2 regions of the Streptomyces sp. NPDC037389 genome follow, and region 1 is predicted to be linked to the other one. Evidence: riboswitches for the same ligand, from Rfam matches in the RefSeq annotation. Region 1 holds a riboswitch; the other holds the start of a gene.
The links. A riboswitch is a leader RNA that binds a small molecule or an ion and turns the genes downstream of it on or off. The one in region 1 is predicted to bind thiamine pyrophosphate.
Positions count from the first base shown of each region.

Region 2: linked by a shared signal. The riboswitch ahead of thiO (glycine oxidase ThiO) and the one ahead of thiC (phosphomethylpyrimidine synthase ThiC) in region 1 are both predicted to bind thiamine pyrophosphate.

Region 1 covers NZ_JBEZUS010000004.1:303,057-310,649, forward strand. Annotated here, with positions in the region: gene AB0E98_RS11015 (SPFH domain-containing protein) at 1-341, opposite strand, end outside; gene AB0E98_RS11020 (hypothetical protein) at 447-647, opposite strand; gene AB0E98_RS11025 (YibE/F family protein) at 670-1,989, opposite strand; TPP riboswitch at 2,051-2,188, shown strand; gene thiC (phosphomethylpyrimidine synthase ThiC) at 2,182-3,954, shown strand; gene AB0E98_RS11035 (hypothetical protein) at 4,032-4,928, opposite strand; gene AB0E98_RS11040 (metallophosphoesterase) at 5,109-6,203, opposite strand; gene AB0E98_RS11045 (LacI family DNA-binding transcriptional regulator) at 6,501-7,593, opposite strand, start outside.
Region 2 covers NZ_JBEZUS010000001.1:466,182-473,774, forward strand. Annotated here, with positions in the region: gene AB0E98_RS02245 (thiazole synthase) at 1-455, opposite strand, end outside; gene thiS (sulfur carrier protein ThiS) at 465-689, opposite strand; gene thiO (glycine oxidase ThiO) at 686-1,834, opposite strand; TPP riboswitch at 1,937-2,049, opposite strand; gene AB0E98_RS02260 (FAD-dependent oxidoreductase) at 2,203-3,429, shown strand; gene AB0E98_RS02265 (Rv2175c family DNA-binding protein) at 3,560-3,925, shown strand; gene thiE (thiamine phosphate synthase) at 4,019-4,672, shown strand; gene metF (methylenetetrahydrofolate reductase [NAD(P)H]) at 4,796-5,713, shown strand; gene AB0E98_RS02280 (hypothetical protein) at 5,754-6,704, shown strand; gene AB0E98_RS02285 (NAD(P)/FAD-dependent oxidoreductase) at 6,743-7,593, opposite strand, start outside.

The DNA.
Region 1 (7,593 bases):
GCGGCGTTGGCGATCGAGACGAAGTCATCGCCCACCTTGAAGATCACCACACCGTGCACCTTCAGTGGAATGCCCTGCTTGGTGACGCAATCCACGTTGAGATCCGCCTCGTTGAGGTCGAGGGACAACTTGCGCACCGCCTGTACCCCAGGCAGCACGAACGTCCCCCGCCCCGTGACTATCCGGAACCCCAGCCCGTCCCCCAAGCCCTCCGTACGGTGCTTGGAACCGGAGATGATCAGGGCCTCGTTGGGCTCCGCGACCCGCCACATGAGCTTGAACAGCCCGACCAGAATGATGACCGCGACGAGGACCGTCCCCGCCACGACGCCGACGACCATGCGTCTCTCCCCCCTGTACGGCCCGCTGCGGGGCCGTCCGTTCACGAAATGTGCCACCCGGCGAGACCGGGTGAGGACGCTGATACCCCGCCCGCGACGTCGGAATCAGGTGTAGGCGGACGTCACATAGACGGTGCGCGGCGGTTGATATTCCGTGACCATCACGACCGTCCCCCGCTCGAGGCGCTCGCCCGGTTCGGCGGCGTAGGCCAGGAAGGCCTCGGCGCCGCCCCGGACCCGCACGATCACCTCGCCGACCAGCCCGGGACCGACCGTCCCCGTCACTCTCCCCAGCTCACCGACCACCGGAAGCCCCCCCGTCTCCCCGCTACTTCGCGCGACGGCGCCTGCCGCCCCGGGCCTTCGCCCGCCCCTTGCCCCCATCATGCCGGTCGGCACTGACAACGAGCGCGGCGAGGAGGGTCGTCACCGGCACCGAGGCCACCAGGCCGATGCTGCCCACCAGCGTCCGGACGATCTCCTCCGCGACGATCTCGCTGGTAGCCACCGTGCCCACACCGCTGTCCGCGATCGAGAACAGCAGCAACAGCGGCAGGGACGCGCCCGCGTAGGCCATGACCAGCGTATTCACGACCGAGGCGATATGGTCCCGCCCGATGCGCATCGCGGAACCGTAGAGTTTCCGCCAATTCGCCGACGGGTCGGCCTCCTTCAGCTCCCACACCGCCGAGGTCTGGGTGACCGTGACGTCGTCGAGCACGCCCAGCGAGCCGATGATGATGCCGGCGAGCAGCAGGCCCCGGATCTCGATCTGCGGATAGAGGCCGTGCACGAGTCCCGTCTGGTCGTCCGTGTTGCCCGTCAGATGCGCCCAGTCGATGAACAGTGACCCGAGCAGCCCGATGACCAGCAGGGACGTCAGCGTGCCCAGCACCGCCACCGAGGTGCGCGCGTTGAGGCCATGGCACATGTAGAGCGCGATCAGCATGATCGCGCTACCGCCGATCACGGCGACCAGCAGGGGATTCGAGCCCTGGAGGATAGCCGGGAGGATGAACAGCGTCAGAATCCCGAAGCTGATCACCAGGGCCACCAGCGCGAAGACCCCGCGCAGTCGGCCCACGACCACGACCGCGAGCGCGAACACCCCCGCGAGCAGGGCCATCGGGAAGTCGCGGTCCACGTCCGTGACCGAATAGCGCAGATTCTCGGGGGCCTTAGGCGCGTAGGCGAGGACCACCTTCTGGCCCACGTCGTAGCGGCGCGACGCGCTCGGCTGGACGATCTCGGTGAAGGTCCTGCCCTTGTCCGGGCCCTCGGTCACCTCGATGGTGGCCTTCTCGCAGGTCCCCTGGGCGGGGGCCGGGGCGGGCGACGGGCTCTGCTGGGGCCCGCCCGGCAGCCCGCCGGACTTCGGGCAGTCGAATTTCTCGATCTTCGTCACCTGCCCCGACCGCAGTTGCTGGTCGAGGCCGACGCCGGTGTGCTGGTGCGGTGGCGCGCCGCCCGGCCAGAGGACTATCAGGCCGGCCAGCACCGCCACGGTGAAGGGCACGAGCACCGCCGCGATCACCTTGCGGAGGTGTGACGACACGGGCGTCGCGGGCCCGTGGCCGTGGGAGTGTCCGTGCGAATGGCCGTGCGCGTGGTGGTGGGGGGCGTGGGGTGTGGAGTCGGTGGGGGTCACCGCCGCATCATCGCAAGCCCCACTGGCCCTCCGGCGGACGGAGGCGCTAGCGTGGTGGCACCTTTGCAATCGCGGGAGCTCGGAGCACCGGGCTGAGAGGGCGCTGATCTTCGTACGACCGCACGTACGAACGCCGCTGCGTCGACCGCCGAACCTGTTACCGGGTAATGCCGGCGTAGGGAGTTTGGTCTGATGACCACGCAGGATGCACGCACGTCCGCGACCGGCCGGGAGATCGGCTGGCACAAGGACTACGTGACCGGCTCGCGGCCGGACCTCAGGGTTCCGGTGCGGCGGGTCCACCTCACCAACGGGCAGGACGTGCGGCTGTACGACACCTCCGGCCCGTACACCGACCCGGCCGTCGAGACGGACGTCCGGCGCGGTCTCGCCCCGCTGCGGGAGAACTGGATCATCGCCCGCGGTGACACCGAGGAGTACGCGGGGCGCCCCATGCGCCCGGAGGACGACGGCATCAAGCACACGTCCCCCCGAGGGGGCCTGAAGAACCTCGACGCGGTCTTCCCGGGCCGCCCCCGCCAGCCCCGCCGGGGCCGCGACGGCACGGCGGTCACCCAGCTCGCGTACGCTCGCCGGGGCGAGATCACCGCGGAGATGGAGTACGTCGCCCTCCGCGAGAACGTCTCCCCCGAGACGGTCCGCGAGGAGATCGCGGCGGGCCGGGCCGTCCTCCCGGCGAATGTGAACCACCCGGAGATCGAGCCGATGATCATCGGCAAGAAGTTCCTGGTCAAGGTAAACGCCAACATCGGCAACTCCGCCGTCACCTCCTCCATCGAGGAGGAGGTGGAGAAGATGACCTGGGCGACCCGCTGGGGCGCCGACACGGTCATGGACCTCTCCACCGGCCGCAACATCCACACCACCCGTGAGTGGGTGCTGCGCAACTCCCCCGTGCCGATCGGCACCGTGCCGCTCTACCAGGCCCTGGAGAAGGTCGACGGCAAGGCCGAGGAGCTCACCTGGGAGATCTACAAGGACACGGTCGTCGAACAGGCCGAGCAGGGCGTCGACTACATGACCGTCCACGCCGGTGTGCTGCTGCGCCACGTCCCGCTGACCGCCCGCCGCAAGACCGGGATCGTCTCGCGCGGCGGCTCGATCATGGCCGCGTGGTGCCTGGCGCACCACAAGGAGTCGTTCCTCTACGAGAACTTCGAGGAGCTCTGCGAGATCCTCGCCGCGTACGACGTCACCTACTCCCTCGGTGACGGGCTGCGCCCCGGTTCGATCGCGGATGCGAACGACGAGGCGCAGTTCGCCGAGCTCAAGACCCTCGGCGAGCTCAACCGGATCGCCAAGCGGCACAACGTCCAGACGATGATCGAGGGCCCGGGCCATGTCCCGATGCACAAGATCAAGGAGAACATCGACCTCCAGCAGGAGATCTGCGAGGAGGCCCCGTTCTACACGCTCGGCCCCCTGACCACGGATGTCGCGCCCGCGTACGACCACATCACCTCGGGGATCGGCGCGGCGATGATCGCCTGGTGGGGCACGGCGATGCTCTGCTACGTCACGCCCAAGGAGCACCTGGGCCTGCCGGACCGCGACGACGTCAAGACCGGTGTGATCACCTACAAGATCGCGGCGCATGCGGCGGATCTGGCCAAGGGGCACCCGGGCGCCCAGGAGTGGGACGACGCGCTCTCCGACGCGCGTTTCGAATTCCGCTGGGAGGACCAGTTCAATCTGGCCCTCGACCCGGACACCGCCCGCGCCTTCCACGACGAGACGCTTCCGGCGGAGCCGGCGAAGACCGCGCACTTCTGCTCGATGTGCGGCCCGAAGTTTTGTTCGATGAAGATCTCGCAAGACATTCGTCGTGAGCACGGCGGGGACCTCGGCGGGGATCCCGCTGTGGACGCCGAGGCCGGAATGGCGCAGAAGTCCCGCGAATTCGCCGCCGCCGGCAACCGGGTGTATCTCCCGATCGCCGAGTAGCCGGCGGAGCCGCCTCCGGAGGGCCCTCCGGAGGCGGTTTCACGGTGGTGCGCGACGCCCGTCGCGCACCACCTCGGTCAGTCCTTCCTGGGGCCCGGGCCGCCGAACTCGGGGCCGGTGTAGTCCGGGCTGGTGAAGCCCGCGCGGCTGGGGGAGGAACGGCCGTCGTCGGGGCTCGAGAAACCGGGCCGGGAGTAGCCGAGCTGGGGGGTACGGCCGGGCCCGGTGTGGTTTCTGGGAGAGGGCGGGCGACGTTGTGCGGCCGGGGTGTTGGCCAGCGACTCCCGGAGGAAGGGCAGGATGCCCCGGTCCAGCAGCGCCTGCCGCCAGGCCTCACGGGCCCGCTCGGTCTCCTGGGAGAGCTGGTCGTAGCCGTCGGGGAGGCCGTCGTGCCGCGGCGTCTCCTCGGTCTGCCTGCCGTTGCGCACGGCCGTGACCAGCATGCCGGAGCTGGCGATGAGCACCGCGGCGACGGTGAAGCCGCCGAACCACCAGCCGATCTTGATGATCGGGTCGGCGACGGCCCCGTTCGACCCGACGGTTCGCAGGACGTAGCCGATGAGCAGGAAGAGGAAGGCGGCGATCCCCGCCAGGACGGGGGCGAGGACGACGACGACCGCGCCGGCGCCCGCTCCCTGGTCCTCGGGGACGTCCGCGGGGGAGAGGGAGGGGGACGGCGCGCCCGTACGGCCGTCGTCCTCGCCCGCCGGGGGCCTGGCGGTGGCCGACCAGGCGCGCTGCTCCTCCCGCGCCCTGACGAAGTCCTGATATTCCGTCATCGCGCAGGCGGAGATGGCCGTCATGGCGCTGAGGGCCATACTGCGCAACTGTTCGGTATTGAGGCGCTGTCCTATCGCGGCGGCCAGGGCGCTGATCTGTGGGTCATGGTTCGCGGTACGCAACGCCCGGTCGAGAACTCGCTCGAATTCCGGGCGGTCCTCGGTCAGCAGGTGCGGAGCGCTGTTCATGTGCATCCCCCGATGCTCCGTAGGGCCCTCTTGCCGGCCGGTGCCGACGGTGGGCGGAAACGGAGGAGAGCCTGCTACGGATAAGCCGATGGTAGAGCCGCACCGCCGCGTGGTGACAGTCGGTTTCCCGAATTACCCCGCGTCGGTGGAACTCCTCACCTGCCCGTGCGGCGGCCCGCTGAACCCTCAGCCCGCCAGGGGGAGTTGTACGACCAGCAGTTTTCCGGCCATGGTGACCCCGCCGTCCATGGCGAGCGCGAGCCCGTCGGCGTACAGGTGCGGACCCTCCACGCGGGGCGCGCCCTCATCACCGTCCGCGTCCTCGGTACCCACCTCGCCCAGGAGGTAGGGGATGGGGCTGTGGCCGTGCACGATGCGGCTGCCGCCGTAGGCGTGCAGCAGCTCCCGTACGGCCATGGGGCCCGCTTCCTCGTCGCGGAAGGCGAAGCGCTTGGTGAATTTGCGGAAGAGATCCCAGCACTCGTCGGGGTCGTTCCGCTGGAGGGCCTCGGTGATCGAGTCGTTGACGGCCGCGATGGAGTCGCCGTACTCCAGATAGGCGGTCGTGTCGGAGTGGACGAGCAGGTGCCCGTCCTCCTCGGCGATCGCGTCCAGGCGCGACATCCACTGGAGGTGGTGGTCCTCCAGGCGCTCCATGTCGGTGCGCTGGCCGCCGTTGAGCAGCCAGGCGGCCTGGAAGGAGGCGGTGCCGGCGCCGGAGTTCACCGGGGTGTCGGCGAACCGCTTGGCGCCGATCAGCAGCAGCTCGTGGTTGCCCATGAGGGCCTTGCAGTAGCCGCCGGCGGCGGCCGCCTCGGCGGACAGCCTCATGACCAGGTCGATGACGCCGATGCCGTCCGGTCCCCGGTCGGTGAAGTCGCCGAGGAACCACAGCCGGGCGTTGCCCGCGGCCCAGTGGCCGTGCTCGTCGATGAGGCCCTGCTCGAAGAGCGCCCGGTGGAGCTCGTCGAGATAGCCGTGGACGTCGCCGACGACGTACAGCGGGCCGGGCCCGGAGGGCAGGGGCTGCTGCTGCGGCTGCGGGGCGGAGAGCGGGGTCAGCTCCACGGTGGGCACGTCCTGGGGCGTGGCGGGCCCGCCGATGACCGGGAGGTCACGGGCGGTCGGGGTGTAGCCCTCGGGGTACTCCGGGTACTCGTGGGCGGGCTGTACGGGCGGGGGAGCGGCATGGGCGTAGCCGGGCGCGGGTGTGGCGTACCCGGGGAAGGGCGGCATCGCCGCCGTGGTCCGTGCCGCTCCCTGACCGGCCCCCTGAGTCATCGACCCCTCCACCATCGCGCCGCCGTGCACCTTGTGGACCTTGCCTGGTCGACGGCGGTCCGTGGTGTCGTGCGCCCATCATAGGAATGACCGTCGCGCCTTGTGACGCACCAGGGGCCGTGAATCGGGGCGGGAGGCCGGGATCGCCGGTCATTTCTCCCAAAATGAGCCGTTAAATGTGCCGTAAGCGCCGGTCAGGCGGCTCCCGGACGGCTCCCCGGGGCGGATGACCCACTGCCCGTGCGCCGGACACGGGGTCCACTTCCGGTTGACGCGCGTCGGGCGGGGTGCGGAGGGTCAGGGGGTGGCGGGGCCGCGGGGCGCGCTGATGGTGGTGCGCGGCGGGCGGCGTTCGGAGGAGGTCCGGACGATCAGTTCGGTGGGTATCACCTGTTCCACCGGCCGGCCGGTGTCGAGGCCCTCGATCGCGTCGATGAGCAGCTGGACGACGGCGGTGCCGATGCGCCGGGGCTTGAGCGAGAGCGTGGTGATGGGCGGCTCGGTGGTCGCGTAGACCGTGGACTCGCTGCAGCAGACGAGCAGCAGGTCGTCCGGGACGCGCAGGCCGTAGCGGCGGGCGGCGGCGAGGAGGTCGGTGCCGTTGGGGTCGAACAGCCCGTAGACGGCGTCCGGCCGGTCGGGCCGGGCCAGCAGCCGGTCGGCGGCCACGGCGCCCGCGCACGGGTCGTGGGCGGGGTACTCCTCGTAGACCGGGTCCTGGCCGACCCGCTCGCACCAGCGCAGGTAGGCGGTGGTGGAGAGCCGGGTGTAGGTGTCCGTGGTGGTGCCGGTGAGCAGGCCGATCCGGCGTGCCCCGGCGGCGGCCAGGTGGTCGAGGATGCCGAGCACGGCCGCCTCGTGGTCGTTGTCGACCCAGGCGGTCACCGGCAGGGATCCCGCGGGGCGGCCGTCGGAGACCACGGGGATGCCCTGGCGGACCAGGTCGGAGACCACGGGATCGTGGTCGGAGGGGTCCACCACGACCGTGCCGTCCAGGGCGACGTTGGACCACACGTCGTGCCGGGAGGTGGCGGGGAGGATGACCAGGGCGTAGCCGCGGGCGAGCGCGGCGGAGGTGGCGGCTCTGGCCATTTCGGCGAAGTAGGCGAACTCGGTGAAGGTGAAAGGTTCATCCCCGTAGGTGGTCACGGTCAGGCCGATCAGCCCCGACTTGCCGGTACGGAGGGTGCGGGCGGCCGCCGACGGGCGGTAGCCCAGCCGGTCGGCGACTTCGCGGACATGGCGGCGGGTCGCGTCCGGGAGCCGGCCCTTGCCGTTGAGCGCGTCGGAGACGGTCGTGATCGAGACGCCGGCGGCGGCGGCCACGTCCCGGATGCCCGCCCGTCCTTGCCGACTGGCCCGGCGGGATGACTCGGCCCGGCTCACCTGG
Region 2 (7,593 bases), on a different contig from region 1:
ATGATCGCCGCGCAGCCGACATCCTCCAGCTTGCGGGCCAGGACCGGGTCGTCGTTGGTGTACGGCAACACGGTGAAGCCGTCGTCGACGAGGATCTCCGCGGCGTCCAGCAGCTCGATCGGGTCGGGCAGCAGGGTGCGCTCGTCGGCGATCACCTCCAGCTTGACCCAGTCCGTGCCGAGCGCCTCCCGGGCCAGCCGGGCGGTGAGGACCGCCTCGCCCGCCGTGAAGCAGCCCGCCGTGTTCGGCAGCACCCGGATGCCGTGCTTCTCCAGGACGGACAGCACGGAGCCCCGTACCGTCGCGTCCAGCCGGCGCATCGCGACCGTGGTCAGCTCCGTGCCGGAGGCCAGCAGGGCGCGCTCCAGGACGTCCAGGCTGGGGGCACCACCCGTGCCCATGATCAGCCGGGAGGTGAACGGGGTGTCCGCGATGGTGAGCAGATCGTCCGCCATCTGTGCTGATCAGCCTCCCTGTACCGCGGTGAGCACCTCGACCCGGTCGCCCTCGTCGAGGGCGGTCGCCGGCCACTGGCCCCGGGGGACCACGGCCTCGTTGACGGCGGCGGCGACCCCGCCGCGCTCGGTGGTGAGCGTCGCCACGAGCCCGTCGAGCGTCGTCCCCGCCGGGACGGTCGTCGGCTCGCCGTTGACGCTGATGATGTGCGTGGTCATGTCGCTGCCGGTCATGCGGGCTGCTCCTGAAGTGCGGGGGTGAAGCGTAGGGGGGAGAACGGGCGGGCCTCCTCGGGCAGCCGGCCGGTGGTCAGCGCCTCGGCCATCACGTCCCCGGTGACGGGGGTGAGCAGCACGCCGTTGCGGTGGTGGCCGGTGGCCGCGAAGAGGCCCGGCAGGGCGGTGGGGCCCAGCAGCGGGGCGTTGTCGGGCGAGCCGGGGCGCAGCCCGGCGAGGGTCTCCACGAGCGGCAGCTCGGTGATGCCGGGCACCAGCTCGTGGGCGTCGCGCAGCAGCTCGTAGACGCCGCCGGCCGTCACGGTCGTGTCCCAGCCCAGCTCCTCGGTCGTCGCCCCGACCACCAGCTCGCCGTTCTCACGCGGCACGAGGTAGACGTGCCCGCCGCGCACCACGGCCCGCACCGTCCGGGAGAGGAACGGCCCGCCCGCGGCCGTGTACGCCTCCGGCACGCGCAGCCGCAGGACCTGGCCCTTGACCGGGCGGACCGGCGGTACGACGTCCTCGGGCAGGCCCGCCAGCCGGCCGCTGAGGCTCCCGGCGGCCAGGACGGTCCGGTCGGCGGCGATCCGGGTGCCGTCGGCGAGCTGCGCCCCCGTGGCCCGGTCCCCGGTCAGCAGCAGCCGCACCGCCTCCGAGCGGTGGAAGGCCACGCCCTCGCGCTCGCAGGCCGCCAGCAGCGCCCGGGCGAGCCGCCGGGGGTCGGTCTGGTGGTCGCCGAGGGCGTGGAGGCCGCCGCGCACGCCCGGCGCGAGCATCGGCTCCAGCCGGCGGCACTCGCGCCCGGTCAGCCACTGCGACGTAAGGCCGCAGCGCAGCTGGAGGGCGTGGAGCTCCCGCAGATGGGCCCGGTCGTCGGAGTCCAGGGCGACCGCGAGCGTCCCGCAGGCGCGGTAGCCGGTCTCCAGGCCGGCGGCCTCCTCCAGCTCGGCCGTGAAGGCCGGATAGCGCCGGGCCGAGGCCAGGTTGAGGGCGAGCAGGGTCTCCTCGCCGTAGTGGAGCTCGGTGACGGCGGCCAGCATCCCGGCGGCCACCCGGGCCGCGCCCCCGCCGGGCGCGGGGTCGGCCACGGCCACGCGCAGTCCGCGCTGGGCCGCGCGCCAGGCCGTGACCAGGCCGATCAGACCGCCGCCGATCACCAGGACGTCAGGTGTCCAGGGGGCGTGACCGAGACGGTACGGGCGCGCGGGGCGCGCCCTGGTTCGATGTGCCGGTGTTCGATCCCCAGGGGTTCGATGCGCGTGCATGGGCGTCCAGCCCCTCCCTTCGCCGGCATGACCCGGATCAGGTTCGTACGGTCGGAGGCCGTCCAGCCTCCCTCTCAGCCCGGTCCGCCCGGGCTCCCGCGAGTGCTTGCAGCTTGCCACCCTAGTACGGCCCGAGGACCGCCCGGAAGGGCGGCCGGGCACGGTCGGCGGCCCGTACGACGCCGCCGCGGCGTGACGTTGTGTCAGAGGTCTCCTCACGCGGCGCTCCGGCGTACCGGGGCGTCGGGCCTACAGTTGATCGTGTGAGCGAGGAGACGAACACCAGCAGTGACCGGCGCGTCGTGATCGTCGGCGCGGGCATGGCCGGGGTGCAGACCGCCATCGCCCTGCGCGAGCAGGGCTGGACAGCCGCGATCACCCTCCTGGGCGACGAGCCGCACCAGCCCTACGACCGGCCGCCCCTGTCCAAGTCCGTGCTGCTCGGCAAGGCCGAGGGCTCCGCCTTCGCCGTGGACTTCGACTCGCTCGGCATCGACCTGCGGCTCGGCCTCGCGGCCACCGGCCTGCGCGCCGCCGAGCACGTCCTGGACACCGCCGAGGGGCCCCTCGGCTACGACGTCCTGGTCGTCGCCACCGGCGCCGAGCCCATCGGCCTGCCCGGCGCCGCGGACCTGCCCGGCGTCCACGTCCTGCGCACCGTCGACGACGCCGAGCGGCTGCGCCCGGTCCTCGCCCGGCAGCAGGACATCGTGGCCGTCGGAGCGGGCTGGATCGGCGCCGAGTTCGCCACCGCCGCCCGGGAGGCGGGCTGCCGGGTGACGGTCGTCGAGGCCGCCGACCGGCCGCTCGCGGGCGCCATGCCCGCCGAGGTCGCCGCCCACATGGTCGACTGGTACGCCCACAGCGGCGCCCGGCTGCTGACCGGCGCCCGGGTCACGGCCGTCGAGCCCGGCGCGGTCGTCCTCGACGACGGCACCCGGCTGCCCGCCGACGCGGTCGTCGTCGGCATCGGCGCTCGCCCGGCCACGGGCTGGCTCGCGGGCTCGGGCATCGAGCTGGCGGCGGACCGCTCCGTCGTCACCGACGACCGCCTGCGCACCTCGCTGCCGGACGTCTACGCCGTCGGCGACTGCGCCTCCTTCCCCTCGGCCCGCTACGGCGAGCGGCTGCTGGTCCACCACTGGGACAACGCCCTCCAGGGCCCCCGGACCGTCGCCGAGAACGTCGTCCACGGCCCTGAGGAGAGCTCGGTCTACGACCCGGTGCCGTACTTCTGGTCCGAGCAGTTCGGCCGGTTCGTGCAGTACGCGGGGCACCACGCGGCCGCCGACGAGCTCGTCTGGCGCGGCAACCCCACCGGCGCGGCCTGGACGGTGTGCTGGCTGCGCTCGGGCGTCCTGGTGGCCCTGCTGGCCGTGGGACGGCCGCGCGATCTGGCCCAGGGGCGCAAGCTCATCGAGAAGGGCGCGGTCCTGGACCGGGCCAGGGCGGCGGACGCGTCCGTTCCGCTGAAGGCCGCCGTGGTCTGAGGCAGGACCGTGGTCCGAGGCGGGGCGGGGCGGGTCCGAGGCCCCTCCGAGGGGGGCCGGTGGGGTGGCCGGGGCCCGGCTCGGGTCAACCCGGCTACCGGCTGTCAGTCCCGGATGGCAGGCTTGTCCCGTGACCGAGATTGACGTGAAGATCGATGCGCTTGTGCCCGCCTGGCTCAACCTCCCCGACATCGGGGAGATGCTGGGCATCGAGGTGACGCGCGTCCGGCAGCTGGTCAAGGAGGGCCAGCTGATCGCCGTACGCCGTGGCGAGAACCGTGTGCTCATGGTGCCCGCCGCCTTCATCAGCGAGGGCAAGGTCGTCAAGGGCCTCGTCGGCACCCTGACGCTGCTTAGGGACGACGGCTTCAGCGACGAGGAAATGATCGAGTGGCTGTTCACCGCCGACCCGACCCTGCCCGGCACCCCCGCGGAGGCGCTGAGCGAGAATCGTGGCACGGAGGTGAAGCGCCGCGCCCAGGCGCTCGCCGTCTGACCTTTCCGTAGCACCGCCTGTAGCACCGTCCGGTGTGCGGGCGCGGGGCCTGTCCCGCGCCCGCACACCACCCACCGGGGGGAGAAGCACCCGATGTCCGTCACCGCGCGCGAGCGGCTCGCCGAGGCCCGGCTGTATCTGTGCACCGACGCGCGCAAGCGCCAGGGCGACCTGCCGGAGTTCCTCGACGCGGTCCTCTCCTCCGGAGTGGACATCGTCCAGCTCCGCGACAAGGGCATGGAGGCGGGGGAGGAGCTCGAGCACCTCGCCGTCTTCGCCGAGGCCGCCCGTCGCCACGGCAAGCTGTTCGCGGTCAACGACCGCGCCGACGTCGCCCACGCCGCCGGCTCCGGCGTGCTCCACCTGGGCCAGGGCGATCTGCCCGTGCCCGCCGCCCGGGCGATCCTCGGCGACGACGTCCTGATCGGCCGCTCGACGCACGCCGAGGCCGAGGTGGCCGCCGCCGTCGCCGAGCCCGGCGTGGACTACTTCTGCACCGGCCCCTGCTGGCCCACGCCCACCAAGCCCGGCCGCCAAGCCCCGGGCCTCGGCCTCGTGCGCCACGCGGCCTCCCTCGCGCCCGCCCGGCCGTGGTTCGCCATCGGCGGCATCGACGCGGGCAATCTGGAGCAGGTGCTGGACGCGGGCGCGCGCCGCGTGGTCGTGGTCCGCGCGATCACCGAGGCGGACGACCCGGGCGAGGCGGCCGCGCGGCTCGCCAAGCGCGTCCGCGCCTACGACGTGTGACCGTCGCCGTCCAAGGAGCCACTGTCCAAGGAGTGGGACAGATCATGGACATCCGCCGGATCAAACGGGCATAACGCCATTCTTGGTTGGGGTGCCCACCGCGCCGCTGGTTAACTTGCCGGTATGGCCCTTGGCACTGCCTCCACCAGGACGGACCACGCGCGCACCGTCCGTGAGCTGCTCGCCTCCGGCGAGCGCTCGTACTCGTTCGAGTTCGCCGCCCCCAGGACGGAGAAGGGCGAACGAACCCTGTGGGACGCCATCCGGCGGATCGAAGCCGTCGCCCCCACGTTCGTCTCCGTGACCTACGGCGCCGGCGGCTCCTCCCGTGAGGGCACGGTCCGCGCCACCGAGCGCATCGCCACCGACACCACCCTCACCCCCGTCGCCCATCTGACGGCCGTCGAGCACTCGGTCGCCGAACTGCGCAACGTCATCGGGCAGTACGCCGACGTGGGCATCCGCAACATGCTCGCGCTGCGCGGCGACCCGCCCGGCGACCCCATGGGCGAGTGGGTGCGCCACCCCGAGGGCGTCCGCTACGCCGCCGAGCTCGTCCGGCTCATCAAGGAGTCCGGCGACTTCTGCGTGGGCGTCGCCGCCTTCCCCGAGATGCACCCGCGCTCCACGGACTGGGAGGCGGACATCCGGCACTTCGTGGACAAGTGCCGGGCGGGCGCCGACTTCGCCATCACCCAGATGTTCTTCCACCCGGAGGACTACCTGCGGCTGCGCGACCGGGTCGCGGCGGCCGGCTGCGACACCCCGATCATCCCGGAAATCATGCCGGTCACGAACGTGCGGCAGATCGAACGATTCGCACAGCTCAGCAACGCGGCGTTCCCCTCGGAGCTCGCCGATCGGATCCTCGCGGTCAAGGGCGACACGGCCGCTGTACGCTCAATCGGGATCGAGTACGCGACGGACTTGTGTGCTCGGTTGATGGCCGAGGAGATTCCCGGGTTGCATTTCATTACCCTGAACCACTCCACGGCCACGTTGGAGATCTACCAGAACCTGGGACTGCACCAGCGGTCCTGACGGCCGGCCGGCGACGGCGGCCGTACGAGAGGGGCGTTGGATGGGCTGGACGGTCCTCTACATCGCGTTCGGCGTCGTCGCGCTCTGGCTGCTCGCCGAGGTGCTGCTGCAGTACAAGGCGCGGCTGCGCTGGCGGCTGCTCGCCTTCACAGGCTTCCTCGGCGTGGTCGCCGGCGTGATCGTGCCGTCCGTGGTCGTCATCATCATCGGCGCCCTCGCCTTCGGGGTGGGGCAGACCTTTGTGACGCTCTCCTTCCGGCGCGGCTTCTCCCGCGGCTGGGCCCTCCGCCGGGGCAAGGACGGCGACGCTGCCGGTCCGGCCGGTGGCGCCGGTTCCGGCGCGGAGAAGCCCCGGTCCGCCGGAGGCCGCGCCGGGCGTCGTCGCAAGGGCGGCGAGCGTCCCCCGGCCCCGGCCGGTCCGTCCCCGGCGGCCCCCGACCTGACTCTGCCGGCCTCCGGCCCCGACGCCCTGCCGACGATCGGCGCCGGGGCGGCGGGCGCCACGGCCGCGAGCGGTGGCCTCGGCGGCGCCCATGACCTGACGCACGGCGTCCCTCCGCAGCCGACCGCCGAACAGCCCCACCTCATGGGCCACGACGTCCCGGGCGGCGCCGACTTCGGCTCGTACGGCGGCACGCCCGCCCAGGGCGGCTACGACAGCAGCGCCTTCGACAGCGGCGCCTTCGACTACGGGCAGGCCCAGGGCCAGTACGCGTCCTACTCCGACCCGTACATCGGCAACCGTCCCCCGTCCTACGAGACGTACGACGCCTACGGTCAGCAGCAGTCCTACCCCCAGCAGCAGTACGGTGTCGGCGCCTACTCGGCGGGCGCGTACGCCCCCCAGCAGTACGACACGGACACCCCGCCCGGCGGAGTCTGGGTGCCGCAGCAGCGGGACACCGACACCCCGGGCACCCCGGCGGCCCCGCCGGAGCAGAACCCGCCGCCGTACGGCCACGGGTACGACGAACAGCGCTACCGCTACTGAGCGCTACCGGCTGCTGAAGCCCGGCGGGCTTCGGCGTCCTACTGGGAGCCGCGCCAGTCGGCCCCGGAGACGACCAGGCCCGCGACCATCGCCCCCGACATCCCGGCGTGCGCCAGTCCGCCGCCGGGGTGGGCGAAGCCGCCCACCAGATGGAGCCCGGGCAGCCGGGTGAGATTGCCCGGCCGCAGGAACGCCCCCCGCGCGCCGGCCAGTACGGGCGCGGGCACCCCGCCGCCCTCGGCCCCGGTCGCCGCCTCCGTGTCGGCGGGGGTGCGGACCCCGCGCCACAGCTTCCGCTCCGCGAGATCCGGAATCGCCGCCTTCGCGGCCTCGACCATCCGGTCCGCGAACTCCCTGGCGATCCGCTTGTCACGCCAGTCGACGCGCTCGCCGTGCGGCGCGACCGTGGCCGTGAGGGTCACGGCCTCGTACCCGTCGGCGGGGACGGTCGACGGGTCGCCCGGCCGGAGCACGGTCACCGTCGGGCGGTAGAAGCGCGCGGCGGCGGCGCCGAAGACCGCGTCCAGCTCCGCCGCGCGGTCATCGCCGTGGACGACCGTACGGTGCGCGGTGCCCTCGGGGCGGGCGCCGGAGAGCGCCAGGAACACGCTGAACCTGCCCGGGGGCACGGGCGCCGAAGGCGCCGGCGCGGACTCCACCGCGCCCGGCGCGAGGGCCGCGAGCCGGGCGGGGGAGACCCCGGCCACCACCACGTCGGCCTCGGCCACGCTTCCGTCGGCCAGCCGCACCCCGGCCGCGCGCCCGTCCTTCTCCACGACGCCGACGACGCCGGAACCGAAGTGGAACTCCACGCGCCGCGCCAGGCACCGCTCGTACAGCGCGTCCGCGAGCGCGCGCATGCCGCCGGTCACGTACCAGCTGCCGAAGG